One region of the Pseudomonas cerasi genome, then DNA from elsewhere that is predicted to be linked to it. Evidence: predicted binding sites of a transcription regulator. Region 1 holds the regulator's gene; each other region holds the start of a gene.
What was found. Region 1 encodes FliA, which starts transcription of late flagellar genes. Its sites were predicted from a motif close to CTAAAGTTTNNNNNNNNNNNGCCGNTAA; they were not measured.

Region 1 (9,927 bases):
GTGGTCGACAGCGTTGCGCACCAAGTGGACCAGCGGATCGGCGAGCGCCTCTACGAGGTTCTTGTCGAGGTCGGTCTCTTCACCGACCAGCTCCAGGTTGATCTCTTTCTTGAGCTGGCGAGCCAGGTCGCGAACCAGACGCGGGAAGCGACCGAAGACTTTCTTGATCGGCTGCATGCGGGTTTTCATCACCGCAGTCTGCAGATCGGCGGTGACCACATCCAGGTTGGAAACCGCCTTGGACATGGCTTCATCGCCGCTGTTGAGACCCAGGCGTACCAGGCGGTTACGCACCAGCACCAGCTCGCCGACCATGTTCATGATCTCGTCCAGTCGGGCGGTATCGACACGAACCGTGGTTTCGGCTTCTGTCGCCACCGGCTTTTCGCCGCTGGGTGCAGGAGCGCGCGCAGGGGCTGGCGCCGAAGCAGGTTTGGCCGGCTCTGCTTTCGCAGCAGGCGCCGGAGCAGGCTTGGCAGCAGGTGGCGGCGGTGGCGGAGCAGCCGCTGCGGCTGCCGGAGCAGATGCCTTGGCAACAATCGCCTCAGGCTCGAACTTGCCCTTGCCGTGCAATTCGTCGAGCAGGTTTTCAAATTCGTGATCGGTGATTTCGTCCGACGCGGCCGCAGCAGCGGGCGCCTTGGCAGCAACGGCTACGGGTGCAGCAGCTGCTGGCGTCGCTACCGCGGCGTCAAACGAACCTTTGCCGTGCAGTTGATCGAGCAACGCTTCGAATTCGTCGTCGGTGATTTCGTCACCGGCAGGCGCTGCACTGCCCTGCGCCACAGGTGCAGGGGCCGGAGCGGTTGCAGCATCGGCCGCAAATTTGCCCTTGCCATGCAACTGATCAAGCAGGGATTCAAATTCCTGATCGGTGATTTCGTCACCCGCCGGCGCAGCCGCTGCTGCTGGCGCCTGTGCAGGCGCTGCAGACACCGGGCTGGAGCCGTGCAGCGAATCGAGCAGTTGCTCGAATTCATCATCGGTAATCTCGTCGCCAGCCGCTGGCTCTGCAACCGCAGCAGCCTGGACTTCGACCACCGGCTCGGGCTCTGGCTCGGGAGCCGCGGCCTCGTCGGCGGATTGTGGCTCGGCCAGACGCGACAGCGCGGCCAGCAGTTCTGGCGTCGCCGGAGTTACGTCAGTCCGTTCACGTACCTGACCGAACATGCTGTTGACGGTGTCCAGTGCTTCCAGGACCACGTCCATCAGTTCGGAATCAACGCGACGCTCACCCTTGCGCAGGATGTCGAACACGTTTTCGGCGATGTGGCAGCACTCCACCAGCTCATGGAGCTGGAGGAAGCCGGCGCCCCCTTTTACAGTGTGAAAACCGCGAAAAATTGCATTGAGCAGATCAGCATCATCCGGTCGGCTTTCCAGCTCGACCAATTGCTCTGACAACTGCTCCAGAATTTCGCCGGCCTCTACCAGAAAATCCTGAAGGATTTCTTCATCGGCGCCGAAGCTCATGGGGTGCTCCCTAAAATTAACCGTCTACAGATCTTAGAAGCCGAGGCTCGATAGCAGATCGTCTACATCATCCTGTCCGGATACGACGTCTTCACGTTTATCGGCATGAATCTGCGGACCTTCACCCTGAGTGAGATGTTTTTTAGGATCTTTTTCATCGAGGATGGATTGTTCGTCATGTTCGATGCCTGCGAAGCGATCGACATGACTGGCCATGAGCACCAGTTTGAGCAGATTGCTCTCGACTTCGGTCACCAGTTGCGTCACACGCTTGATGACCTGACCGGTAAGGTCCTGGTAATCCTGGGCGAGCAGAATGTCGTTGAGATGCGCGGAAACCTGATGGGTTTCCTTCTCGGTACGCGTCAGAAAACCATCGACCCGCTTGGCCAGCTCGCGGAACTCTTCGGCACCGATTTCGCGGCGCATGAAACGTCCCCAGTCATCGCTCAACGCCTTGGCGTCGGAACTCAGGCCGTTCATGACCGGCGTACTCTCTTCCACCAGGTCCATGGTGCGGTTGGCCGCATTCTCGGTCAGCCTCACCACATACGACAGGCGTTCGGTAGCATCCGTGATCTGCGACACTTCCTCGGCTTGAGGCATGTGCGGATCGATGTGAAAGTTTACGATTGCACTGTGCAGCTCACGAGTCAGCTTGCCCACTTCCTGATAAAGGCCGCGGTCGCGTGTCTGGTTGAGTTCGTGGATCAGTTGCACAGCGTCACCGAAACGACCCTTTTCAAGGCTGGTGACAAGTTCCTGCGCGTGTCTTTTTAAGGTCGACTCAAAGTCGGCCATCGAATCATTGTTATCCATAGCGCCCTCGCGGCTTGCATCAGCTATTGACGCGTTCAAAGATCTTGTCGATCTTGTCTTTCAGGGCTTGGGCAGTGAATGGCTTGACTACATAACCGTTCACCCCAGCCTGGGCAGCTTCAATGATCTGCTCACGCTTGGCTTCGGCAGTGACCATCAGCACGGGAAGGCTCTTGAGGCGTTCGTCCTTGCGGACTTCGCGCAGCAGATCGATACCGGACATGCCAGGCATGTTCCAGTCCGTCACCAGAAAGTCAAAGGCACCGCTCTGCAGCATCGGCAATGCGGTCAGACCATCGTCCGCTTCCGATGTGTTGGTAAACCCCAGATCACGCAAAAGGTTCTTGATGATCCGCCGCATCGTTGAGAAGTCATCAACGATGAGGATTTTCATGTTCTTGTCCAATTCGACCTCCAAGCAGTCTTTAACGCATTCAGCACCTGAACACGCTGTTCACTCAATACTGGCACAGCACACCCCCGGCTGTACGAAACGACGACGGGCTTGGCACAACAACAGGCAAGGACCTGAGAAACAAGCCCATCGAGGCAATACCTGACAGGCTTCTGACGGGTCCACCCCGTTACCACGTAACGCTCTGCACAGCCGGCTTGCAGTCAACGCGCGGCCATAGACCGCACATTGCCTGTCAACGCGCTCGCCACTCCCCCAAACGCCCTCGCAAACGAGCTGCGCACTGGCTGTGTAACTGACTGACCCGCGATTCGCTGACCCCGAGAACCTCTCCGATTTCCTTGAGGTTCAGCTCTTCGTCGTAGTACAGCGCCAACACCAGACGCTCGCGCTCTGGCAGATTGGCAATTGCATCGGCCAACGCAGCCTGGAAGCGCTCGTCTTCCAGGTCGCGCGACGGCTCAAGCGATCCGCTTGCGCCATCCTCGTGCAGCCCTTCATGATCGCCGTCCTGCAGCAGGTCGTCGAAACTGAAGAGGCGGCTGCCCAAGGTGTCATTCAAAATCCCGTAGTAATCATCGAGACTCAACTGGAGTTCGGCCGCAACCTCGTGATCTTTAGCGTCACGGCCGGTTTTAGCTTCAATTGCCCGAATTGCGTCACTGACCATACGCGTATTACGGTGTACCGAGCGTGGCGCCCAGTCCCCCTTACGCACCTCATCGAGCATCGCACCCCGGATGCGAATGCCGGCATAGGTCTCGAAACTCGCACCCTTGGTGGAATCATACTTGGTGGAGACTTCAAGCAGGCCGATCATGCCGGCCTGGATCAGATCCTCGACCTGCACACTGGCCGGCAAGCGCGCCAGCAGATGATAAGCGATACGTTTGACCAGTGGCGCATAGCGCTCGATCAACTCGTATTGTGAATTACGGGAAGCCTTGCTGTACATCTGGTAGCCGCTCGCAGTCATTGCACAGGCCCTGCACTGGTCTGGTGAACGAGTCGCTCAACGAAGAACTCGAGATGACCCCGCGGGTTGGCTGGCAACGGCCAGGTATCAACCTTCTGGGCAATGGCCTTGAAGGCCAGTGCACATTTGGAACGCGGGAATGCTTCGTAGACGGCGCGCTGTTTCTGTACCGCCTTGCGTACGCACTCGTCGTACGGCACGGCACCTACATACTGCAGCGCAACATCGAGAAAACGATCCGTCACTTTGGTCAGCTTGGCGAACAGGTTGCGCCCTTCCTGCGGGCTCTGTGCCATGTTGGCCAGCACCCGGAAGCGGTTCATGCCGTAATCGCGGTTAAGCAGTTTGATCAGGGCGTAGGCATCGGTGATCGACGTGGGCTCGTCGCACACCACCAGCAGCACTTCCTGAGCGGCGCGCACGAAGCTGACCACCGACTCGCCGATACCGGCAGCCGTGTCGATCACCAGCACATCGAGGTTGTCACCAATCTCGCTGAACGCCTGGATCAGGCCGGCATGCTGGGCGGGCGACAGATGCACCATGCTCTGGGTGCCGGAAGCAGCGGGTACGATTCGAACCCCGCCCGGCCCCTGCAACAGCACGTCGCGTAACTCACAACGCCCCTCGATGACATCGGCAAGCGTGCGCTTGGGCGTCAACCCGAGCAGCACGTCGACATTGGCCAGACCCAGATCGGCGTCCAGCAGCATGACGCGACGGCCAAGCTCGGCAAGGGCCAGTGAAAGGTTCACTGACACGTTAGTCTTACCGACGCCACCTTTGCCACCGGTCACCGCGATAACCTGTACGGGATGCATGCTGCCCATGTTATTTCTTTACCTTGTCTTGCGTAGACCGAAACCACATCGAGGGCTGCACGTTCGCGTATGAACACTGCATGGCAGACCGTTGACGCAGGGACATTCCAATAATATCCATCACTTAACCCACTCTCTTGCCAGGGGTGTGATAGAGGTCAGCAAACATATCAGCCATTGCTTCCTCGCTAGGCTCATCCTGCATCTGCACACTCACCGCGCGGCTTACCAGCTGATGACGACGCGGAATATGCAGGTCATCAGGAATGCGTGGTCCGTCCGTGAGATAGGCCACAGGTAATTCGTGACTGATCGCCAGGCTCAGGACTTCGCCGAGGCTGGCTGTTTCATCAAGCTTGGTCAGAATGCATCCGGCCAGGCCACAACGCTTGTAACTGTGATACGCGGCTGTCAGCACCTGCTTCTGGCTGGTGGTTGCCAGCACCAGATAGTTGCGCGACTTGATGCCGCGACCCGCGAGGCTTTCCAGCTGCATGCGCAGCGCAGGATCACTGGCCTGCAGCCCGGCGGTGTCAATCAGCACCACGCGCTTGCGCAGCAGCGGTTCCAGCGCCTGAACCAGAGACTGGCCAGGATCGACATGGGTGACCGGCACGTTGAGGATGCGCCCAAGGGTCTTGAGCTGCTCCTGCGCGCCGATACGGAAACTGTCCATGCTGACCAGTGCGATATTCTGCGGGCCGTACTTCAACACGTAACGTGCTGCCAGTTTGGCCAGGGTGGTGGTCTTGCCCATGCCGGCAGGACCGACCATTGCAATCACGCCGCCCTCCTCGAGCGGCTCGACTTCCGGCACGGCGATCATGCGTGCCAGATGAGCCAGCAGCATGCGCCAGGCCTGACGAGGCTCGTCGATCTCCGGGATCATCGACAGCAGATCGCGTGACAGCGGGCCGGACAAGCCGACACGTTGCAGGCGACGCCACAGATTGGCCTGCTGCGGACGACTGCCCTGCAACTGGTTCCAGGCCAGCGAGCCGAGCTGGACTTCCAGCAGCTCGCGCAGGCCGTTCAATTCGGAGCGCATCGAGTCATAGGCGCGCTGGCCAACGGCAGGCTCGGCGGCCTGTGGCGGTGCGTACGCGAATGGGCGCGGCGGCTCTTCGAGCGTCGGTTCGATGTGCGTATCGGCAGGGTTGACCGGCTTGCCGGAAAACAGCTGCAGGTTGACCGATGCGTCGCTGTCGCTGCGGTTGTTCAATTCGGCCTGGGCGGAGACGATGCGCGACTGAGTCTTGCGCAGCTCGTCTTCCAGCTCCATGTTCGGCACACGCGGTGCCAGGGCGGACAGCTTGTAATCCAGAGCAGCAGTCAGCTCTACGCCACCAGCAATGCGCCGGTTACCGATGATGGCCGCTTCAGCGCCCAGCTCATCGCGAACCAGCTTCATGGCTTGACGCATATCGGCGGCGAAAAATCGCTTAACTTGCATGACTCACTACCTCAGCCGTTTGGCCCGACAGTCGCTACGATGGTTACTTGCTTGTTGTCCGGAATTTCCTGATACGCCAGAACATGCATGTTCGGTACAGCCAATCGTCCAAATCGTGACAGCATCGCCCGGACAGGCCCTGCTACCAGAAGAATTACCGGCAACCCTTGCATCTCCTGACGCTGGGCGGCCTCAATCAACGAACGCTGGAGCTTCTCAGCCATGCTTGGCTCAAGAAGAACGCCTTCTTCCTGACCCTGACCAGCCTTCTGCAAACTATTGAGCAATATCTGTTCCAACCTTGGTTCCAGAGTGATAACAGGCAGCTCCGGCTCAACGCCTACAATGCTTTGGACGATTGCGCGGCTCAGACCCACTCGCACTGCGGCCACCAAAGCGGCGGTATCTTGACTCTTCCCGGCGTTGTTGGCGATAGCCTCTGCAATGCTGCGAATGTCCCGCACAGGTACGTGTTCAGCCAGCAGCGCCTGCAGCACATTGAGCAGCGAAGACAGCGACAGCACGCCAGGCACCAGCTCTTCAGCCAGCTTGGGCGAGCTTTTGGCCAGCAACTGCATCAATTGCTGGACTTCCTCGTGGCCGATCAGCTCATGCGAATGCTTGTAGAGAATCTGGTTCAAGTGGGTTGCCACTACAGTACTGGCATCGACGACGGTGTACCCCAGCGACTGCGCCTGACTGCGCTGGCTGATTTCGATCCACACGGCTTCCAGACCAAACGCCGGGTCTCTGGCGGTAATGCCGTTCAGGGTGCCGAACACTTGACCGGGGTTGATCGCCAGTTCGCGATCAGGGTAGATCTCGGCCTCGGCCAGAATCACGCCCATCAGCGTCAGACGATAGGCACTGGGCGCCAGATCGAGGTTGTCGCGAATGTGCACGGTGGGCATCAGGAAGCCGAGCTCTTGCGAGAGCTTCTTGCGCACGCCCTTGATACGCGCCAGCAGCTGACCGCCCTGGTTGCGATCCACCAGCGGAATCAGGCGGTAACCCACTTCCAGGCCGATGATATCGATGGGCGTCACGTCATCCCAACCCAGTTCCTTGGCGTCCTGAACGCGGGTCGGCGAAGGCAGCAGGTCCTGTTGACGCTGCACTTCGGCCAGCGCCTCGACTTTCACCTGATTTTCTTTCTTCCAGAGCAGATACGCGCCGCCTGCAGCCACCAGGCCGAGGCTGATGAAGGAGAAGTGCGGCATGCCCGGCACCAGCCCCATCACGATCATGACCGCAGCGGAAACCGCCAGCGCCTTGGGCGAAGCGAACATCTGACGATTGATGAGCTTGCCCATCTCTTCCGAACCGGAAGCACGGGTCACCATGATCGCGGCGGCGGTGGACAGCAGCAGTGATGGCAATTGCGCCACCAAACCGTCACCGATGGTCAGCAGGGTGTAAACGCGGCCTGCGTCGGCGAAGGTCATGTTGTGTTGCAGGATACCGACCAGCATGCCGCCAATCAGGTTGATGAACAGAATCAGCAGACCGGCAATCGCATCGCCGCGCACGAATTTACTGGCACCGTCCATGGAACCGTAGAACTCGGCTTCCTGGGCAACTTCGGCACGGCGGCGCTTGGCTTCGGGCTGATCGATGAGGCCGGCGTTGAGGTCGGCGTCGATCGCCATCTGTTTGCCGGGCATCGCGTCGAGGGTGAAGCGCGCGCTCACCTCGGAAATACGGCCGGCACCCTTGGTGATTACCACGAAGTTGATGATCATCAGAATCGCGAACACCACGATACCAACGACATAGTTACCACCGATCACCACTTCACCGAAGGCCTGAATCACCTTGCCCGCAGCGGCGTGGCCGTCCTGCCCGTGAAGCATGACCACCCGAGTGGAAGCGACGTTCAGCGCCAGACGCAGCAACGTGGCGACAAGCAGAATGGTCGGAAATACCGAGAAGTCCAGCGGCCGCAGGGCGTACACACACACCAGCAGCACGACGATGGAGAGTGCGATGTTGAACGTGAAGAACACGTCCAGCAGGAATGGCGGCATAGGCAACATCATCATTGCCATCATGACCAGCAACAACAACGGAACGCCCAACTGACCACGGCCCAGGCCTGTGATATTGCTGCGTGCGCTACTGAGTAATTGAGAGCGATCCACTGATTCGTTACCTGCGCACTAGATCAAAACATTGACGCCGATGGCGCCCTGTATCGACCCTGTTGCAAAAAGCTGTCCAACTTTTACAAAGCCAGTGGCAGTAAGGCTTTAGACACAGAAGTCACGTAAATCCAGTGCGCTGAGCGCAGTCAGAAAAATCTTCTCGTTTGCCTGTGCAAGAGCGGACGCGGAGCGTCTGAAACCTGGGCCTTTCAGATTGATGCCCGAACGTCGCGAGAGGGGACCGGACTACGCGTCGCGCTGCAGGTCGGGAGGGATTTTGATGTCGCCCAGAGGGTCGGGGCGCTTGCCCTGGCCGGCGCGGAACTGGCGGATCTGATAGACGTAGGCCAGCACCTGGGCGACGGCCAGATACAGGCCGGCGGGAATTTCCTGATCGAGCTCGGTGCTGTAGTAAATGGAACGCGCCAGTGCCGCAGATTCCAGAATCAGGATCTCGTTATGCGCGCCGATTTCGCGAATTTTCAGCGCCACCAGATCAGTACCCTTGGCCAGCAACATCGGTGCCCCGCCCTGCTCGGGATCGTATTTGAGGGCGACGGCGAAGTGTGTCGGGTTGGTAATGATCACGTCAGCCTCAGGGACGGAGGCCATCATGCGTCGCTGGGACATTTCACGCTGCAACTGGCGAATACGTTGCTTGACCTCTGGGCTGCCCTCGCTGTTCTTGTGCTCGTCGCGCACCTCCTGCTTGGTCATCAGCAGCTTCTTGTGCGCCTCATACAACACGAACGGCACGTCCGCCGCCGCGATGAATATCAGGCCACACGCCATCCAGAAACTGCTCCAGCCCACCACCATCAGGCTGTGAATCATGGCCTGCTCAAGCGGCTCGTGGGCAATCGCGACCAGGTCCTTGCGCTCATTGTTCAGGACCACCAGCGCAACCGCCAGAGTGATCAGGAATTTGCCGAAAGACTTGAGCAATTCGACCAGCGCATGCGGCGAAAACATGCGTTTGAGCCCTGCTGCCGGATTCATGCGGCTGAACTTGGGCATCAATGATTTGGTGGCGAACAGCCAGCCGCCGAGCATGATCGGCCCCACCAGTGCGGCAACCAGCATGGCGATCAGAAACGGCAGGACCACGATCAGCGCGTGCATCCCGGAACTGAGCAGCGCCTTGCCCATGTAGGACTGATCCATCAGGGTTTCGCGGGATATCGTGAAGTTGTCACGCATCAGCTCGGACATCATCAGGGCGATATCGGAGCCGAACATCAACAGCCCGCCCGCCCCCATCAGCATCACCACCAGCGTGGTCAGCTCCTTGGAGCGAGCGATCTGGCCGTCAGCCCGTGAGTCCTTGACCTTTTTTTCCGTGGGGTCTTCTGTCTTGTCCTGGCCATTCTCGTTTTCTGCCATTCAACGAGCCCTCACCATGTCGCGCAACGCCTGCAAGGCCTGCGTAGCGATCGGTTGATACTGATTGAGAATGTCGCCCATGGTCATCCACAGAATGACCATGCCCAACACCAGCGTGAGCGGGAAACCGATGGAAAAGATGTTGAGCTGCGGCGCGGCACGGGTCATGACGCCAAAAGCGATGTTGATGATCAGCAGCGCGGTAATCGCAGGCAACACCAGCCGCAGACCCGAAGCCAGTACCCAGCCCAACCCGTTGGCCAGCTCCCAGAAGTTATTGACCAGCAAACCACTGCCGACCGGCATCGTGGTAAAGCTCTCGACGAGGATTTCCAGCACCACCAGATGACCGTTCATGGCCAGGAACAACAGGGTGACCAGCATCGTGAAGAACTGGCCAATGGTGGCGGAGGAGACACCGTTGGTAGGGTCGACCATCGAAG
Region 2 (9,927 bases), on a different contig from region 1:
ACGTCAGCGGTCAGCGCAGTGTAGCGATAGATCCACAACAGAATCAGCTTGAACTGCGGATCTTCCTTGATCGCTCGTCCATCGAGGTGTTCGAGCAAAACGGCAGTTTCAGCTTCAGCAGCCGTTTTTATCCACAGACCGACAGCCTGGGGGTAAAACTTATTGCCAACGGAACCGGAGGCCGGGTCTGCATCGCCGACGCATGGCAACTCGCCTCGGGATACCTGTCGGTAAATCATTGAAGTCGCGAAAAAAATCAGGTCTCTGTAGCATGATAATCATCAGTCAACCCGACAGGCCCCGCTTCGCATGACCTCAGTTAAAGACGTTGCAAAACTGGCCGGTGTGTCTCTGATGACGGTGTCTCGGGCGCTCAATGATCCGGGAAAACTGAGTCCGGAGACTTATCAGCGAGTGCGCAACGCGATCGATGAGCTTCAATTCGTACCCAGCCTGTCGGCTCGCAGGATTCGCGGCGACAACCTGCAGACCCGAACCATCGGCGTATTTGCCCTGGACACCGCAACCACGCCGTTTGCGGTCGAGCTGCTGCTATCAATCGAACAGACCGCGCAGCAGGCAGGCTGGAACGTATTTATTCTCAACCTGCTAAGCAATCCGCCTACCGACCAGAACATTGACCTGATGCTGTCGCACCGCCCGGATGGGTTGATCTTCAGCGCCATGGGGTTACGCAAAGTGAGTATCCCCCAGCGCCTGAAGAGCAAGCCGCTGGTGCTCGCCAACTGCGTAGCTGATGACAGCAGCCTGGTCAGTTATGTGCCAGACGACGAAACGGGTCAGTACCGCGCCTTGAACCACGCGTTCAGCAAGGGCTATCGACGCCCGCTGTTCATAAACCTGCCAAAACAGAGCCTGGCCTGGGAAATCCGCCAGGCAGGTATGTTGCGTGCCTGCGAGGCATTCGGCCTGACTCGCGACGAACTCTTGCAGTACAACCTGTCCGAACACGATGCCTACTGGGAAACCGCCGCTATCCTTGCACGACACATGATAGATGGGCGTCCGCAGTTCGACATTCTGATCTGCGGCAATGACCGCATTGCCTTTTGTGCCTACCAGTTGCTGCTGGGCCAAGGCCTGAAAATCCCCGGCGATGTTGCCGTACTGGGTTATGACAACATGATCGGCATCGCCGAGCTGTTCATTCCTGCGCTGACCACGGTGCAACTGCCGTATTACGAGATCGGTCGCAACGCCGCCCGGCACCTGATTGAAAGCCTTGAAGTGTCGGGCTCCCAGCCGGTGGACTGCCCGCTGGTGATCAGAGAATCGTTATGAAGCTTTGCGTTGGAAAGCTCACGCAGCAAGTCGTCACGGGACCCTCCAGACAAAAGCGACTGCTCTTGAGCCCTGATTTACACCCCTGAAACGCTGACCGTATTAAATGGTTACGATTGAGAGGGGTAAGAGCGCCTGGCTGTCCGGCCACTCTAAAAAGATAGCTTTTCTCTTACTTTTCAAGCGCCTACTGATTGCACGCTCAAAACAGGCGAGCTGTACACCCTCTGACTTACATGAATCCCGCCCCAAAAAAGCGCACTAAACAAATTAAAGAACAAAACCGTGCGCAACTAACGCACGAACTAATCCAGAAACCAAACCCGACCACCTCAAGTAATATTTCTGGTAGCCGATAGTTCTAAAGCCGTGAAAAATCAATTCTACAAGGAGGTCAGTGACAATGAGAAACTTGAAAGTATCTGCGCGCGCAGCACTCAGCTTTATGTTTATTGCACTCTTATTGGTCGCCTTGGGTGGTATTTCAGTATGGAAAATGGGAGAAATCCGCGAGACGGCCAGAGACATTGAAAACGATGCATTGGCCAGCGTGGTGGTTGCAGACCGAATCAATGCCACGATGCTGCGCCTGCGCCTGGAAGTCCGCAGAATGCTGTCCCAGACCAATCCGCAGGACATGGCCACCACGTCCGGCATGATCGCTTCGCTGAGTGAGGAGTTGAAAAAGCAGGTAGCACTTTACGCCCCTTTTGTCGCCAGCGATAAAGAAGGACAACTGTTCAAAGCCGTGTCGGAAAACACCGATAAAGCACTGGTTGCATTCGACCAGGTGATTGCACTTATCCGTCAAAACGCAACCACTGAAGCGCTGGCCTACCTGAGTTCAAACGTGACGCCTGTTACCCGTCTTCTCGACGACGCTGTGAACGGGCTTGTTCAAATGAACATTGACGAGGCGGCAAACTCAGGAAAAGAATCCGAGGATTCGTATCAAAGCGGCTTAACGTTTGTGATCTTCATTATTGCAGCCGCGACGCTGGCGACGATTGTGCTGGCCGTGCTGTTCACCAAAAGTATCGTCACGCCGTTGCGCGACATGCTGCGTGTCAACGACACCATCGCCAAGGGTGATCTGCGCAGCGTGATTACCGTCACGGGCAAAGACGAATTTTCCGACCTGATGCGCTCTACCCAGGTCATGCAAAACAATCTGCGCGATACGATCAAGCTGATCGGTGATTCATCCACTCAACTGGCATCCGCCGCTGAAGAAATGAACGCAGTCACCGAGGAGTCGAGCAAAGGTTTGCTGCGCCAGAATAACGAAATTGATCAGGCAGCCACCGCCGTTAACCAGATGACCGCTGCGGTCGATGAGGTGGCGCGTAATGCTGCCGCTGCATCGGATGCAGCCAAAGCCTCTGATCAGTCAACCCGCACCGGCGCAGCACGGGTTACCAGTACGGTCGACGCCATCGAGAAACTGAGCAAGACCGTGCAGAGCACCAGTGTCGATGTAGAGCGTCTGGCCGTGCAATCCAAGGACATCAGCAAGGTATTGGAAGTCATTCGTACGATTGCGGAACAAACCAATCTCCTGGCCTTGAACGCAGCTATCGAAGCCGCCCGGGCAGGTGAGCAGGGACGCGGTTTCGCGGTGGTGGCTGATGAGGTCAGAGCGCTGGCCCATCGTACCCAGACCTCGACTCAGGAAATCGAGAAAATGATTGGCGACATCCTCACGGGCACTGCACAGGCCACCAAGGCCATGAGTGAAAGTTGCGATCAGGCCGGTGGCACACTCACCATCGCTCATGAAGCCGGAGCAGCACTGACCCTGATCGCGAAAGCAATCAATGAAATCAACGAAATGAACCTGATGATTGCGACCGCATCGGAGCAGCAGGCGCAGGTCGCACGTTCGGTCGACGGCAACCTGATGAGTATTCGCGATCTTTCCATCCAGAGTGCAACGGGGGCCAATCAGACAGCGGCGGCCAGTGCCGAGCTCTCAGTGCTTGCTGTAGACATGAATAAGCTGGTGGCCAGGTTTTCGCTCTAAGGGTTTTCTACTGCTTCAGGTCGTGATGCTGTGGATACTGATTCCACAGCATTCAGGGCCAATCAACTGCATACGTCTGGACAAGTGCAGGACGGTCAGAGGAGCGCATTAACGCCCCTCTGAGACGTGAGTTTCCTACGCGTCAGTCAGCACTGCCGGTCAGCAGTGTTCTTGTGGCCGCAGTAACATCCTCTTTGCGCATCAGACTTTCGCCGACCAGAAAGGTAGTAATGCCGGATTTTTTGAGTCGCAGGCAATCGTTATGGTTGCCGATGCCACTTTCACCGACCAGCAGTTTGCCTGCGGGCACCATGGATGCCAGTCGCTCGCTTGTGCCGAGGTCTACTTCGAAGGTATGCAGGTTGCGATTATTGACGCCGAGCAGCGGAGAAGACAGTTTGAGCGCACGCTCCATTTCATGTTCGTTATGCACTTCCACCAGAACGTCCATCCCCAGCGTCATGGCCGCATCTTCAAGTTCGGCGGCGAGGTCGTCACTCAATGAGGCCATGATCAGCAATATGCAATCCGCGCCCCAGGCACGTGCCTCATATACCTGATAAGTGTCAAACATGAAGTCTTTTCGTAACACAGGAAGGGCGCAAGCGTTTCGCGCATCGATGAGAAACTGCGGGGAACCCTGGAAGCTGGGCGTGTCGGTCAGAACGGATAAACAGGCGGCCCCACCGGTTTCATAAGCCTTCGCCAGTTCGGGCGGGTTGAAGTCTTCGCGAATCAGGCCTTTTGATGGACTTGCTTTCTTTATTTCTGCAATGAGCCCCAACAGACCCTGCTGTTCTTTTGCTTTCAGTGCTTTATAAAAACCGCGGGGACTGGACTGTTCGAGGGCACGCTGCTTGATGCGACTTAATGGTACGTTAGTTTTTGCCGCCTCTATCTCTTGAAGCTTGTAATGTTTTATTTTATTTAGAATATCACTCATGGCAGTCACTCATATTAGCGGGTAATCTATTGAATTAAGCCCTGTAGCGCCTCGACGTACGCATGCTCATTATCGCCCTCTGGCAATATTTAAACGAGCGTACATTCACTGATCGAGAAACAACAATTAAATTTAATTTATCCACCTTTAAACACATTATCGCGTTAATATATCATGATCGTCCATAATGTAAACCCGGGTAACACGGTCTCTGTAACGTACATCAACAACTGAACCCAGACGATTAAGATGGCGAAACAATATCAACTTTCCGGCACAGCCTGGCGATTTACCTGGGCGAGTCCACGCCTCGGCTGTTACTACTGGCAAGCCTGCTGATCGGCGCACCGGCAAACCTGAAGTATCTGCTGGTCAATCGGCTGATTCGCAGCCCCAGTAAGCTGGAACTGCTTTCCGTGGTCGTGCGCCAACGTCTTGCTCGCACTGCTTTTGACGCTCGTGTCAGGCGTCAAGGATTATCTGCTTTATGGGTTGCTGCCGCATTCGACAACTTTTCAGGCCTTGACCTGGTTTATCTAACTCGCCGAACATTGACCGATGATTGCCAAGGCCAGCGTGGATCTGCAGGCCACCCGCAATCGCTTCACTCCTCTCAAACGACAAACCAGCGACAGGGAACGTCATCAATGCAATCCAATTTCAGCAAGGGCGTTATCTTTGCGCTCTCCGCCGCCGCACTGAACGCAACCATTGGTGTGCTAAGCAAGGTACTCATGAGCAATGGCTTCACCTCCAGCAGCGTTGCCGTCATCAAAACGATACTGGGGTGCATCCTGCTCTCGATCGTGCTGCGCTTCCTCAAGCGTCCGACATCAGCCGCCAAATGGAGCCAGGCCGCGATCTGCGCGTTCCTCGGTATTTTCGTGCTGTTCCATTTCGAAACGTCCGCCTACCGACATTACGCTGCGGCGGGTGTCGTCGTCGTACTCATGGCCAGTGCCTCAATCTCGTCGATCATTCTGGGGCGCCTGTTACTGAAGGATGCCATCACTGCAAACGCAACAGTGGGGGCCGCACTTGCCATCTCAGGGATTGCAGTGATCTTCGGCGCTGATTTGCAACAGGGCTTCACTCTGGAAGGTGCAGCCCTGGCCTCGATCGCAGGCTGTGGCTACGGAGCGTTTTCAGTTGCCATGAAAAAAATGGGCGTTTCGGGGGGCCTGCATTTCACTCGTCAACTGCTCTTCTTCGGCAGCCTGTACCTGCTGATGCCGGCCGCTGCCGATGGTTTCGTGATCGGCGAGCTGTCATCAATGGCTATTGCCGCACTGCTGGCGCTGGCCGCCCTGCCGACCATCCTCGGCTTTTTCTGCACGACCAAGGCCATTGAGTACCTCAAGCCATCCCAGGTGCAAGCGCTTGAACTCACCGAACCGCTGTTTGCGGCATTGCTGGCATTTGTAGCCCTCAATGAAGTACCGCGCGAAAGCCTCTATCCGGGAGCGGCCCTGATCATCGCTGGTTTGTGCTTCTCCAACGAACTGATACGCCTGGGTCAAAAAGCGCCGACGCGCGCCAGTCAGTAAGGCAGGCAGCGGCCTGTCAGTTGCGAGCACGTTGATTCCAGTACCCGATGTCATGCGTGAGGCCCCGTACACAAGCACTCGCTCGGTACGGCGCGCTCCAGACATCACAGAGCTTGCCGGTGCCCTATTTCGCATCAGACGGCGGCTTAGCGCGATTTCAAATGAAAATGCACCCAACAAAAAAGGCGTCCCGAAGGACGCCTTTTCTGTTGGACTCAAAACGACTGTTCTTGAGTCCTGATCTTCAACCCTGATACAGCTGGGCGAAAATGGTCGGGGTAAGGGGATTCGAACTCCTGACATCCTGCTCCCAAAGCAGGCGCGCTACCGGACTGCGCTATACCCCGATGATGCTAAAAAACACCTCCGAGGAGGCGTTTTCTATTTGGGTGACGCTTGTGGCGTCACTCCCTAAGATCCAGCCAGATACAAACTGACCAAAAATGGTGGGTCGTGTGGGATTCGAACCTACGACCAATTGGTTAAAAGCCAACTGCTCTACCAACTGAGCTAACGACCCAAATATGGTCGGGGTAAGGGGATTCGAACTCCTGACATCCTGCTCCCAAAGCAGGCGCGCTACCGGACTGCGCTATACCCCGACTGAAACTGCATTGAACCTTGCGAAATCTGGCTCCACGACCTGGACTCGAACCAGGGACCCAGTGATTAACAGTCACTTGCTCTACCAACTGAGCTATCGCGGAACTATCGATTTCAGATTCAACTTTACAACCTGTCGCCTTGAAACCAGCTTGCTGTTAACTCGTTGATTTCAATCTCATCGACCTTTCCGCTTCGTTTGTATCGTTGCGTTCACGTCTCTGAGGCGCGCTATTCTACAATTTTAAAAACACCTGTCAACCCTATAAATTGCTTTTTAAGACAATGATTTGCGATTTTTTTTCAGATCGCCTCTCGGACCTGATTCTACTGCTGACCACGCCTCAAAAAAAAGCCCTCGGTTCGAGGGCCCTTCTATAGAGCGTTGACGAGCGCTGTCAGACAAACGTGATCTCGTCGTCGACCACCTTGCCGGTGATAGTCGTACCGGGCATGAAGCTGCCCGAGAGGATCATCTGCGCCAGCGGGTTCTCGATCCAGCGCTGAATCGCCCGCTTCAGCGGCCGTGCGCCATAGACCGGGTCGTAACCAACGGCGATCAGCTTGTCCAGCGCCTCGGGGCTCAGGGTCATCGACAGCTCGCGCTCGGCCAGACGCTTGCGCAGGCGGCCCAGCTGGATGTCGGTGATACCGGCGATCTGGTCACGCGCCAGCGGTTCGAAGATCACCACTTCGTCGATCCGGTTAACGAACTCCGGACGGAAGTGCGTACCGACTGCGTCCATCACTGCAGCACGCTGCGCCTCACGGTCACCGACCAGCTCCTGGATCTGCGCAGAGCCCAGGTTGGAAGTCATGACGATCACGGTATTGCGGAAGTCCACCGTGCGCCCGTGGCTGTCCGTCAGGCGTCCGTCTTCAAGCACCTGCAAGAGGATGTTGAACACATCGGAATGCGCCTTCTCGACCTCATCGAGCAGAATCAGCGAATACGGTTTGCGACGCACGGCTTCGGTCAGGTAGCCGCCCTCTTCGTAACCAACATAGCCTGGCGGCGCACCGATCAGGCGAGCCACGGAATGTTTCTCCATGAACTCGGACATGTCGATACGCACCATCGCCTCTTCGGTGTCGAACAGGAATTCGGCCAGCGCCTTGCACAGTTCGGTCTTGCCCACGCCGGTCGGGCCGAGGAACATGAAGGATCCGCTCGGACGGTTAGGGTCGGAAAGCCCGGCACGCGAACGACGCACGGCATTGGAGACGGCGACCACCGCTTCTTCCTGGCCGATCACCCGGTTGTGCAGCAGGGTTTCCATGCGCAACAGCTTCTCGCGCTCGCCTTCGAGCATCTTCGACACCGGGATACCGGTCCACTTCGACACAACCTCGGCAATTTCTTCCTCGGTCACCTTACTGCGCAGCAGCTGGTTTTCCGGCTTGCCATGCTGGTCGACCATTTGCAGGCTGCGTTCCAGGTCGGGAATGATCCCGTACTGCAACTCGGCCATGCGGTTCAGATCGCCCCGGCGGCGCGCGGCTTCCAGTTCCTGGCGAGACTGTTCGATTTTCTGCTGGATCTGTGCCGAGCCGGTGACCTCGGCTTTTTCCGAGGTCCAGATTTCTTCAAGGTCCGCGTACTCAAGCTCAAGACGCTGGATTTCACCCTGAAGTTTTTCCAGCCGCTTGATCGCCGCTTCGTCCTTTTCCTTCTTGAGGGCCTGAGCTTCTACTTTCAGCTGGATCAGGCGACGTTCAAGGCGGTCGAGTACTTCAGGCTTGGAGTCGATCTCCATGCGAATACGGCTGGCCGCTTCGTCGATCAGGTCGATGGCCTTGTCCGGCAACTGGCGGTCAGTGATATAGCGGTGGCTCAGCTTGGCCGCTGCGATGATCGCGCCGTCAGTGATGGCGACCTTGTGGTGCACTTCGTAGCGCTCTTTCAGGCCACGCAGGATCGCAATGGTGTCTTCTTCGCTTGGCTCGTCGACCAGGACCTTCTGGAATCGACGCTCAAGCGCCGCATCCTTCTCTATATATTGGCGGTACTCGTTGAGCGTGGTGGCGCCGACACAATGCAGCTCGCCGCGCGCCAGTGCAGGTTTGAGCATGTTGCCAGCGTCCATCGAGCCTTCGCCCTTGCCGGCGCCGACCATGGTGTGCAGCTCGTCGATGAACAGGATGATCTGGCCTTCCTGCTTGGACAGTTCGTTGAGCAGCGACTTGAGGCGCTCTTCGAACTCACCCCGGTACTTGGCACCGGCGATCAGCGCGCCCATGTCCAGCGACAGCAAGCGCTTGCCGCGCAGGCCATCGGGCACTTCACCATTGATGATGCGCTGCGCCAGGCCCTCGGCAATGGCGGTCTTGCCCACGCCTGGTTCGCCGATCAGCACCGGGTTGTTCTTGGTGCGGCGCTGCAGGACCTGAATGGTGCGACGAATCTCGTCATCACGACCGATCACCGGGTCGAGCTTGCCCTCTTCGGCACGCTTGGTCAGGTCAACGGTGTACTTGTCCAGCGCCTGACGCGACTCTTCGACGTTCGGGTCATTCACGGCACCTTCGCCGCGCAGGTTGTTGATGGCGTTTTCCAGAGCTTTCTTGCTGACGCCCTGCCCCAGCAACAATTTGCCGAGCTTGCTGTTCTCGTCCATTGCCGCGAGCAGCACCAGCTCGCTGGAAATGAACTGGTCGCCTTTCTGCTGCGCCAGACGGTCAGCCTGATTGAGCAGGCGCGCCAGATCCTGCGACATGTTGACGTCGCCGGTCGGGTTCTGGATTTTTGGCAACCGATCCAGCTCTGCACTCAGTTCCTTGCGCAGGCTGTTGATGTCGAAGCCTACCTGCAACAGCAAAGGCTTGATGGAACCGCCCTGCTGCTCAAGCAGCGCCTGCATCAAGTGCGCAGGTTCGATGGCGGGATGGTCGAGGCCAACGGCCAGCGACTGAGAATCGGATAACGCTAACTGTAGTTTACTGGTCAATCTGTCAATACGCATTAGTCACCTTCCTTTAATGCAGGCCGGAGCAATGAACACACCTATAAAGAAAACCTGCTGAATAGCCAGTTAGATGCGGACGATTCTGCGCGTTTCAAGCGGGCCGGGGTTGATACAGATCAGACGAGTGTTCAGGCAAGTCTAGCTGGAATGTGCAAAACAGCCCGGCAATCAGGCGTGTTCGATCCAGATCAGCGAAGCGAAGCGGCCAGTGCGCGCGGCACGCCTGTAGGAAAAGAAGCGCGGGTCGGTGAAGGTATCCAGGCCGCCGCCATACACGGCAGAGACACCTTGGGCTGCCAGTCGCAACCGGGCGAGCGCGTAGATGTCGGCCATGAAACGATCAGGATTCGAACTGGCGACAAACGCAGCGGCTGTCTGCGGGTGGCTGGCGGTAAAGGCCTCGCGCACCTCGGGACCGACTTCGAACGACGGCTGGCCGATGGCCGGCCCCAGCCAGACCATGATGTCTTCGGCAGCACTCTGCAGGCTGTCGGCCGTCGCTTCCAGCACCCCGGCCGCCAGCCCACGCCAGCCGGCATGCGC
Region 3 (9,927 bases), on a different contig from region 1:
GCGGCATCAGCATTGTCGTCGAGGAAAAGGTCGGGCTGTGTCGCAAGACGCGTCAATCGATACCTGCCGCCATCCGCCGCGCCCTGGAAGCACGTCCACAGATCGCCTATCAGTTGCTCAACGCCAACGACCTGCTGCGTGACGCCTGACTATCGAGCGCCTGGCGAGTGCGGCTATCATGCTGCGCCCATTAGCCAAGGATTGCCCTCCGTGTCCCTCGAAATCCGTCCAGCCACTGCCTCTGATGCCAGTCAGATTCTGACGTTCATTACCGAACTTGCCATCTATGAACGCGCAGGGCATGAGGTCAAGGCCAGTACCAACGACATTCAACGCAGCCTGTTCGCCGACAACGCACCGGCCAGGGCGCTGATGTGCCTGCATGACGGCCAGCCCATTGGCTATGCCGTTTATTTCTACAGTTACTCGACCTGGCTGGGACGCAACGGCGTGTATCTGGAAGACCTGTACATCACTCCTGAGAAGCGCAGCATCGGCGCCGGACGCGCACTGCTTCGACATATCGCTCGCGAAGCGGTAGCCAACGATTGTGGTCGCCTGGAGTGGAGCGTGCTGGACTGGAACGAGCCAGCCATCAAGTTCTACGAAGCGATCGGCGCTGCGCCGCAAAGTGAATGGGTTCGCTACCGAATGGAGGGTGCCGGGCTGCTGGACTTCGCCAAAGGCGGCGATTGAAGCACAAAGGCCTGACACGAAAACGCCCGGCCTGTGTGGGCCGGGCGTTTAAGAAAAGCATTCAACAGCGGTCAGCAAACCCCAGGCGGGATACCGTCCTTGTTGAAGTCTTTCAGGCGTTCCTTTTCTTCGGGCGTCGAGTGCGCGGGCACGTCGCTTTGCGGTTCCGGTTTTTTCTCGTCTTTCTTGTCAGTCATGGTCGTTGACTCCGCTGGTGAACACTCAAATAAGGCCACGCGCGGAGCATTCGGTTCAGACTGATTGCACAGTGCGGCGCTGATCAACGTTGCATTCCAGCTGTCGGGCCAGGCCCTGCAGATCAAGCAGGGTCGCACGCCAACTGCGCTCCTGACTGCCGACGCTGACCAGCGAGCGGACCCGGTCATTGACCGAAATGCCCTTGCCAGTACTGGCTTGCCAGCCTTGTTCCAGCATGGCCGGATCGAACTGATTGAACGCGTCGATCGCATCGACGCGGTTCACTGCAAAACCGAAGCACAGCCGCTCGCCACGCACGATCAATACACGCGACGCTTCGCCCTGGACCTGTGCGCCTTCGCCCAGCAGACTGCTCAGGCAGATCAGCGGCACCTGTTCGCCGCGCAGATTGAACTGTCCCAGCAAATGCGTTTCCGGCTGCGACAGGCCGATCAATTGCTGCGGCATGCTCATGATCTCCACGATCTGGCTCAACGGTGCCACGAAGCGGGTCGGCGCATCGAACAGCAGGCAGGCGTGGCGCAGCATGGCCTTGGTCACATCGTGCGAGGCCTGGGCAGGTTTGACGTCGTGCTGGTAAACCTGGGTGTAGCTTTTGACTTCCGGGCGCTGCAACAGCATCGGATGATCGAGCAACAAGGCCTGCTGCCCCTCTTCCAGGTTCATGACCCCGGCCAGCAGCTCTGGGTGCGGCAGGCCATAATGCGGTGCCGCCAACAGGCTGTCCGGATCCTGACGCTGAATGGCGACCATGCGGTCGTAGCCAAACCCGCACACCCGCCCGTCCGGCGCAGTCAACAGCAGCAACTGCGGCTTGGACGTCTGACGCTGGTGGTCCAGGCCAAGCACTTCGGACAGGTTGAGCGCCGGGACCTTGGTGCCACGCACCGAGGTGACGCCGAAGCAGCAGTCACTGGCAAAATCCGACGCCGTGATCTCGGGATCGTCCACCAACTCGGTCACAACGCTCGCATCGATACAGAAGTTGCGGCCGTCGCACTCAAACACCAGGTAATGCAGCAAGCGGCCCTTGGCGGCCAGTGCCTCGTCCTTGAGCACTTGCGCGCTCGGATCGGCAGCGAACATCACGCCTGGCAAACCACTCATGAAGTCGAGGTCAAGCTTGTAGATCATCCGCGACTCTTCGGCGCCGAGCAGCAGAGAGGGCAGCAAGCCGACACCGCTGCCCGCTGGCCCCAGTGGACTGAACTGAGAATCACGGGCCTTGAGAATGTCGCACACAGCGTCAATCGCCAGCCCGAGGTAGCCACCGCCGTACTTGAGAATCGCCACCAGTGGCGTCGGCGAAGACATATCGCCGCCCTCCGCCAATTGAGCCCGCAGGTCGACCAATGGCACCGGTTTGCCACGCAAGGTAAACACCCCACGCAGCGCTCCCCGTGTCAATGGATGGGGATGCAGATCAGCGGGCCAGTGCACGGCCTCCATCAACGCATCGGCAACCACCGCCAGATACACACCGTTGATCTGCACGACGCCATAGGCATTCAGGCTGCTCATGCAGGTTGTCCGATGGATACCTTGTCCAGAGTCTGGGTGTAGCCGGTCAGGTTGGCTTTGTGCAGCTCGACGATCAGTGCCTCGACTTCCTGCGCCGACAGACGTTGCTTCTCTGTCGCCGTGTTGATCCCGTCAATCGCCTGAGTGGTCTGCATCACGCCTTCCACGATGTGTTCGAAAGCTTCGCCGGCACTGCGCGAAATCTCGTTGCCCGACTCGATCCGGCTGACCGTTTCCAGAATCAGCTTGTTGATTTCCTTGGTCGCACGCGAAGACTTCTCGGCCAGCTTGCGCACCTCGTCGGCGACTACCGAAAAGCCCAGGCCATGTTCACCGGCCCTGGCCGCTTCGATAGCCGCGTTGAAGGCCAGCATGTTGGTCTGACTGGCGATCTCGCTGATCACCTGAATAATGTCCTGAATACCCTCGGCGGACTTGGCAATCATGTCCATCGCGTCGGAGGCCTTGACCAGCGTCTGCGAACCGGTGCTGGCCTGCTCACGCGTCATTCTGGCCAGATCGGTGGCCGTCTCGGTACTCTGTGCCACATAGGAAATGGCATTCATCAGTGCTTTCACCGACTCGCCCATGGCGCGGGTCTTGGCCTCTATCGCCTGTTCCATCTCGACCTGAAGGGTAATGTCAGTGGCGAATTTCACCACTTTGAACGGCAAGCCGTCGTGGTCGAAAATCGGGCTGTACGTCGCCTGAATCCAGATTTTCTGCCCATATTTGCTGACGCGCATGAAGCGCCCGGAGTAGAACTCGCCCTGCCCCAGTCCGTGCCAGAATTCACGGTACTCGGTGCCGCGCACGTATTCTTCCTCACAGAAGATACGGTGGTGCTTGCCTTTGATTTCCTGAAGGCCATAACCCAGCGCTTTGAGGAAGTTGGCATTGGCGGTGATGATGTTGCCGGCCATGTCGAATTCGATGACGGCCTGGGCGCGGTCGATGGCATTCACCTTGCCCTGGTCCTCGACGCTGGTTTCCTTGGCCACAGTCACGTCGAGCGCGAATTTGACGATCTTGTAGGGTTTGCCCTGCGCATCGAAAATCGGGTTGTAGGTGGCCTGAATCCAGATCTCCTTACCGTCCTTGCGCTTGCGCTTGTATTCGTTGGCGTCGTACTCGCCGCGCCCCAGCTTCTCCCAGAGCTCACGATACTGCAGGCTGCTGACAAATTCCTCGGAGCAGAACATGCGGTGGTGCTCGCCGACGATTTCATCGAGCTCGTAGCCAAATACCGCCAGAAAATTGCGGTTGGCATGCAGCACCTTGCCCGTCAGATCGAATTCGATCACCGCCTGAGAACGTTCGATGGCTGTCACCTTGCCCGCGGACTCAGCCTGACGAATGCGGCTCTCGGTCACATCGTTGGCGAACTTCACGACCTTGTAAGGACGACCATCCGGGTCGAATATCGGGTTGTAAGTGGCGCTGATCCACAACTCGCGACCGTTCTTGCCGATGCGCTTGTATTCGCCGGAGTCATACTCGCCACGTTCGAGCTTGGCCCAGAAGGCACGATAGGCCGGACTGTTCAGGTAGTCGTCTTCGCAGAACATGCGATGGTGCTGACCCTGAATCTCGTCCAAACGATAACCCAGGACCTTGAGAAAGTTTTCGTTGGCGGTGAGCACGCGACCGTTAAGGTCGAATTCGATGACACCCTGCGAGCGATCGATGGCCGCAACCTTGCCTTCGTACTCGGAATTGGACTTGCGCTGCGCAGTCACGTCCGTGGCGAACTTCACCACCTTGAACGGATTGCCTTGCTCGTCAAACACCGGGTTATAAGTGGCCTGCAACCAGATCTCGCGCCCGTTCTTGCCCAGGCGCTTGTACTGCCCTTCGTCGAAAGCGCCCTTGCCCAGTTTTTCCCAAAACGTCGCGTATTCGACGCTGGACGCATATTCCGGCGTGCAGAACATACGGTGATGCCGACCCTGGACCTCATCCAGCCGATAACCGACGCAATCCAGAAAATTGGTATTGGCCCGCAGGATATTGCCTTCAAGATCGAACTCGATCATCGCCTGGGAACGGTCAATGGCCGTCAACAGCGAGTGAAGATCAAGTTCCAGCCCGGCCCGTTCCCTGTAGGTGCTTTCAATTGTGGTCGACATGTGGAAGTACTCTGCGAGTAAGCATCTGTGGAAGTATTGTTATAAAGCCCCGGTCTCTGCGAGCCCTGTCAGACACACCGATGTGCGGACTATGGAGGCTGCCGGTCAAGCCGGTTAATCGTCTTTTTCAATGCCTTCCATAGCGCAAACTTCAAGGCCGTCAAAGCCAGGTAGAACTATCGAAGTCATTCGGCAAGGGGCCGTTACATAAACATCGGCTTCAGTCAGATTAGCTTTAGCGCTGCCAGACCACTATTTAGCCACTATCAACGCACACACTTCCTGGCCCTACCGATCACCGGCAAGGACCGCTTCGTAAACCACTTCCGTCTCCTGCTGAAAACCGTTGCGTCATCAGGCGTAAAACCAGATGACGAGAATCACGGCCCCCGTCCATCCCAGGGTGAGCAAGAAAGAAAGCCCAGCAAGGCGCGGGTCCATGGAACTCCTGTTCTAGAAGGCTTGGGTAAGCAGAGCGCTGCATACGTAGGGATATATCGGCTGGATCACAGGTCTATAAACTATTTTCACCACCTTGAAACACTGCCGGCACAGGGGTCTTGCTCTGGATCAACGTCTGATAACCTTGCCGCCGATCACTTCGTAAAAAGACGCTCGTCGCAGAGGCAGCCATGGCCATGATTTTCCCAGCCGAACCACTACGGCCCGAGGATCGTTTCGACGCCTGGCAGGAGGTTGTGAGCTCGACGTATGGCTTGGTCACCAGCCAGCCGCTGACCGAAGCGCCGTTTGACGGCGGGCTGAATGTCAGGGATCAGAGTAGCGTTACCTTCACCCGTATCCAGTCTTCCCCCCTCCATTACCGGCGGTTGCAGCAAGACAGGGAGAGCGATCACTTCCTCCTCACGCTCTCTTTGTGTTCCGTCGCTATCGTCGTGCAGAACGACAGAGAGTCCCGGCAAGGCGCTGGCGATATCGTCCTTTACGATAGCGCACAGCCTTACGCATGCAGTTACCCCGAAGGTGACGATCAGATTGTGCTGGCGGTGCCCCGCAAATTGTTGCTGCAACACATGCCCGCTGCCGAACGACTGGTGTGCCGCACGCTCGATGGCCGTTCGACGCTGGGCCGTGTTGCCGCAACCTTGTTGAATGAAGCCTGGAACACAGAAGGCTTATCGGACCCGCTGAGCGAGCGACTCAATGCATCACTGCTGGACGTACTGTCTACAGCCTTCGACTCGGTGTTCGGCGACACCGATATCCGGCAGCAGTCTCGTCAAATGCAACAACTGCAGCGCATCAAGCAGTTCCTGTTGAATAATCTACCCGACACAGGGCTGACGGCCGAAAGCATTGCTTTGGCGACTCATGTTTCGCCACGCACGCTCAATCGCCTGTTCGCACAGGAAGGCACCACGGCCATTCGCTGGCTCTGGCAGCAAAGGCTCTCGGCGTGCCATGACGCATTGCGCAAAGGCCACGTTCGCCGCGTCAGTGACGCTGCGCTGAATTTCGGCTTCAGCAACCTCTCGCATTTCAGTCGAGCCTTCAAAAACGCTTATGGCATCTCTCCTCAGCAGTTGCTGGGGCCACGATAAGACGATTGGCACCTTCGGCACAGCGATTGACCGTTCAGGCAAAGCACGCCACATCCGGGTCGAGCAGTATCACCGCCATGCCAATGAACGGTGACGAAGGAAAACCTCGATGACTACCCAACCCGATAAAACCCTGCGCCTGATCTTTCCCCAGTGGCAAGGTGGCAACAACGCGCCTTATCATTTTGGCGCACAGCTGCTGGCGTGGCTGGCACCGGACGCGTCAGGGCCCGTCGAGCACGTGGCCGTAACCGAACCGGATGACCAACCACTTGAACTTGAAAACGGCATCATTGCCCGCCATGCGCTGCTGGCCCAGCTTGGCATTGCACGGCAGCTGATCGACCGGCATCAGCCGGATCGGCTGGTGGTTCTGGGTGGCGACTGCCTGGTCGACCTCGCGCCATTCGCCTACCTGAACGAACGTTATGACGGTGACCTTGCCGTGCTGTGGGTCGACGCTCACCCGGACGTCATGACACCCAGAGACTTCCAGCATGCGCACGCGATGGTCATGGGCAATCTGCTGGGCGAAGGTGACAAGGATTTCGTCGATGCCGTGAAACGCCCGATCAAGCCGGCCAATGTGATGTACGCGGGCCTGCAGGAAATGCTTGAGGTCGAAAGCGCATTCATCAAGCGTCTCGGGCTGCGCAGCGCCGATGCACAGGCGCTGGCGCACTCCAGCGAACCGGTGCTGCAGTGGCTTGAGGAAACCGGTGCAAGACACCTGGCGATCCATCTGGACCTGGACGTGCTGGACCCGGCACTGTTTCGTTCTGTGCTGTTTGCCCAACCCGGTGTCCCTGCCAGTAAATTTGAAGGCGTTGCTCAGGGCAAGATGACTATCGAGCAGGTCGTTCGCTTGCTGACAGACATTGCCAGCGCCGTGGACGTGGTCGGCCTTGGCATCGCCGAGCACCTGCCGTGGGATGCTCTGGCGCTGCAGAACATGCTGACGAAACTGCCGCTGCTCGGCGACCGGCTGCCAAGCCACGGGAATGACTCCTGAACCAGCGATTAAAATTCAATTTATGCATATTTAAATATTTGATGATTATTTAATTTAATAATTAACATATAACAAAATAGAACTTCACTGTGGGTTTTTATAGGCATATCGTCATCATATACCGACCCCTTTCTCCAGGCGGAGGTGCATCCACCTTTCTGAACCGTCCGGAGCAAAAACATGAGCAGACAACGACACCTTAAACTTGGCGCAATGGTCCACGGAGTCGGCCATGGCTGGGGCGAATGGCGCCATCCGCACGCACTGGCCAACGCCAGTGTGAATTTCGGCTTTTATCAGCAGCAGACCCAGTTGGCCGAAGCGGCGCGCTTCGATTTTGTGTTCATCGCCGACAGCCTGCACATTCACGAAAAATCCAGTCCGCATTACCTGAATCGTTTCGAACCGTTGACCATTCTCTCCGCACTCGCAGCCACCACCCGGCATATCGGTCTGGTGGCAACGGTGACGGTCAGCTACACCGAACCCTTTCAGGTAGCTCGCCAGTTTGCTTCGCTGGACCACATCAGTGGCGGTCGGGCTGGCTGGAATGTGGTGACTTCCTGGCTCAGTGGCACCGCTGACAACTTCAGCAAGGGCGAACACCCACCGCACGCCGTACGCTACCGTATCGCCAAAGAGCATATCGAGGTGGTCAAAGGTCTATGGGATTCCTGGGAAGACGACGCCTTCGCCTACGATAAGCAGAAAGGCGAATTTTTCACGCCTGGCAAACTGCACGCGCTGAACCACAAGGGCGAATTCTTCTCGGTGAAAGGCCCGCTCAACATCGCCCGGTCGAAGCAGGGTCAGCCGGTGATTTTTCAGGCAGGCACCTCCGAGGCCGGGCGTAACTTTGCCGCTCAGAACTCCGATGCAATTTTTGTCCACGCCGAGAGTTTCGATGAAGCGCGCGCCTATTATCAGGACCTGAAACAAAGGGCTGGCGGCTTTGGTCGCGACCCTCACGCGCTGTCGATTCTTCCGGGCATTCGCCCGATTGTCGGGCGCGATGAGGCTGAGGTAGAGAGCCGCTATCGCCAGGCCGTGGAGTTGGTGACGATCGAAGACGCCATTGTCGCCCTTGGCCGACCGTTCAATGATCACGATTTCAGCCAGTACCCACTGGACGAACCCTTCCCGGAACTGGGCGATCTGGGCTCCAACAGCCAGAAAGGCGGTTCGGACCGGATCAAGCAACTGGCCAAAGACGAAGGCCTGAGCCTGCGTGAAGTCGCCCTGCGCTTCTCCCTGCCCCGCCGTGACTTTGTCGGCACACCGGAACAGGTCGCCGACGCGATACAAACGTGGTTCGAAGCAGGCGCAGCCGACGGTTTCATCATCAATAGCGTCCTGCCGGACGGCCTGCAGTACTTCACCGAATGGGTGGTGCCGGTGCTGCAACGACGCGGACTGTTTCGCACCGAATACAGCGGCAATACGCTACGTGAAAACCTCGGCCTTGAGGTGCCGGTCAATCGTCATGCGAAGGCTGTCGCCCATCAATCTGACGAGGCGGTGGCATGACTCGACTCGTGATTGCCAGCCAGCTGGATGATGATTTCAATCAGGTGATTCGCGAGCGGCTTGCAGTGACCCACCCTGAAGCCAGGGTCATCGGCGTACCTGCCGGAGTGCCGAGCGATTTGCCCGGCGAGGTCAGCATTCTGCTGGCGCGCCCTATCAACGTGCGTGGTTATGAAGCCCCGGCCTTGCCGCCTCCGGGCTGGCCCTATGGCCTGAAATGGATTCAGGTGGTGTCTTCGGGTATCGACTTCTACCCAGGCTGGCTGTTCAACGGGCCGCCGGTGAGCACCTCGCGGGGCAGCGCGGCAGAAAACATCGCCGAGTTCTCGCTGGCCGCCATTTTCGCCGCAGCCAAGCATCTGCCGGATATCTGGGCGCATGACTCGCAATGGAACTTCACCGCCCTGACGCTGCTCAAGGGCACCACGCTCGGGATTCTCGGCTTTGGTGCCATCGGTCGCAGCCTGGCCAGCAAGGCCCAGGCGCTGGGTATCAACGTGATCGCATTGCGGCAAAGTTCGGCTCCGTTCGAGGTTGACGGTGTCGAGGCTGCACGCGACATTCATGACCTGTTCGTGCGCGCAGACCATCTGGTACTGGCCGCGCCGTTGACACCGGCGACGCGGCACATCGTTAACGCCGAGGTGCTGAACAGTGCCAAACCCGGCCTGCACTTGATCAACATCGCCCGTGGCGGCCTGCTTGACCATGAAGCGCTGCTCAATGCGCTGGATAATGGAAACATCGGCCTGGCCTCGCTGGACGTCACCGAACCCGAGCCCCTGCCGGACGGGCATCCACTGTACTCACACCCTCGCGTGCGCCTGTCACCGCACACCTCGGCGATCTCCAGCAACAGCCGTAACGAAATAGCCGACAGCTTTCTGGCCAACCTTGAGCGTTTTCTCAACGGGCAGGCCTTGCAGAATCAGGCTGATCGCCAGCGCGGCTACTGACACTCAGCGTCACCTTTAAATACCGAGCGTGCCATGCCCAACCCGATAAAACACACACAACCTGGCTACCGCCGTCCGCTGCTGGCAGGCCTGCTCGCGGCGTTGGCGCTATGTATCGCCCTCCCCGTCGAAGCACAGCAAACGTTGCGGATCGGTTACCAGAAGTCCTCCACGCTGATCACCCTGCTGAAAACACGCGGCACGCTGGAAAAAGCCCTTGCGCCACAGGACGTCACCGTCACCTGGCATGAGTTTCCGAGTGGCCTGCCGCTGCTGGAGGCGTTGAACGTCGGCAACGTCGATAT

Region 2: PI739_RS24440 (methyl-accepting chemotaxis protein) is a predicted target of FliA. The motif match lies at 1,634-1,661, and genes of this name have one in related genera.
Region 3: PI739_RS06115 (methyl-accepting chemotaxis protein) is a predicted target of FliA. The motif match lies at 4,777-4,804, and genes of this name have one in related genera.

What each region holds. Positions count from the first base shown of each region.
Region 1 is NZ_JAQJVM010000002.1:241,487-251,413, forward strand. Features, by position in the region: gene PI739_RS10200 (chemotaxis protein CheA) at 1-1,473, opposite strand, end outside; gene PI739_RS10205 (protein phosphatase CheZ) at 1,507-2,292, opposite strand; gene PI739_RS10210 (chemotaxis response regulator CheY) at 2,312-2,686, opposite strand; gene fliA (RNA polymerase sigma factor FliA) at 2,943-3,683, opposite strand; gene fleN (flagellar synthesis regulator FleN) at 3,680-4,513, opposite strand; gene flhF (flagellar biosynthesis GTPase FlhF) at 4,629-5,957, opposite strand; gene flhA (flagellar biosynthesis protein FlhA) at 5,969-8,098, opposite strand; gene flhB (flagellar biosynthesis protein FlhB) at 8,348-9,484, opposite strand; gene fliR (flagellar biosynthetic protein FliR) at 9,485-9,927, opposite strand, start outside.
Region 2 is NZ_JAQJVM010000005.1:122,563-132,489, forward strand. Features, by position in the region: gene PI739_RS24430 (glycoside hydrolase family 32 protein) at 1-242, shown strand, start outside; gene PI739_RS24435 (LacI family DNA-binding transcriptional regulator) at 310-1,302, shown strand; gene PI739_RS24440 (methyl-accepting chemotaxis protein) at 1,706-3,325, shown strand; gene trpC (indole-3-glycerol phosphate synthase TrpC) at 3,468-4,268, opposite strand; gene PI739_RS24450 (DMT family transporter) at 4,916-5,815, shown strand; tRNA gene PI739_RS24455 (tRNA-Pro) at 6,086-6,162, opposite strand; tRNA gene PI739_RS24460 (tRNA-Lys) at 6,260-6,335, opposite strand; tRNA gene PI739_RS24465 (tRNA-Pro) at 6,341-6,417, opposite strand; tRNA gene PI739_RS24470 (tRNA-Asn) at 6,447-6,522, opposite strand; gene clpB (ATP-dependent chaperone ClpB) at 6,817-9,381, opposite strand; gene pgeF (peptidoglycan editing factor PgeF) at 9,553-9,927, opposite strand, start outside.
Region 3 is NZ_JAQJVM010000001.1:1,415,528-1,425,454, reverse strand. Features, by position in the region: gene PI739_RS06135 (hypothetical protein) at 1-149, shown strand, start outside; gene PI739_RS06130 (GNAT family N-acetyltransferase) at 211-696, shown strand; gene PI739_RS06125 (hypothetical protein) at 768-893, opposite strand; gene PI739_RS06120 (chemotaxis protein CheW) at 949-2,436, opposite strand; gene PI739_RS06115 (methyl-accepting chemotaxis protein) at 2,433-4,565, opposite strand; gene PI739_RS06110 (AraC-like ligand-binding domain-containing protein) at 5,198-6,127, shown strand; gene PI739_RS06105 (arginase family protein) at 6,237-7,139, shown strand; gene PI739_RS06100 (LLM class flavin-dependent oxidoreductase) at 7,320-8,666, shown strand; gene PI739_RS06095 (D-isomer specific 2-hydroxyacid dehydrogenase family protein) at 8,663-9,622, shown strand; gene PI739_RS06090 (aliphatic sulfonate ABC transporter substrate-binding protein) at 9,656-9,927, shown strand, end outside.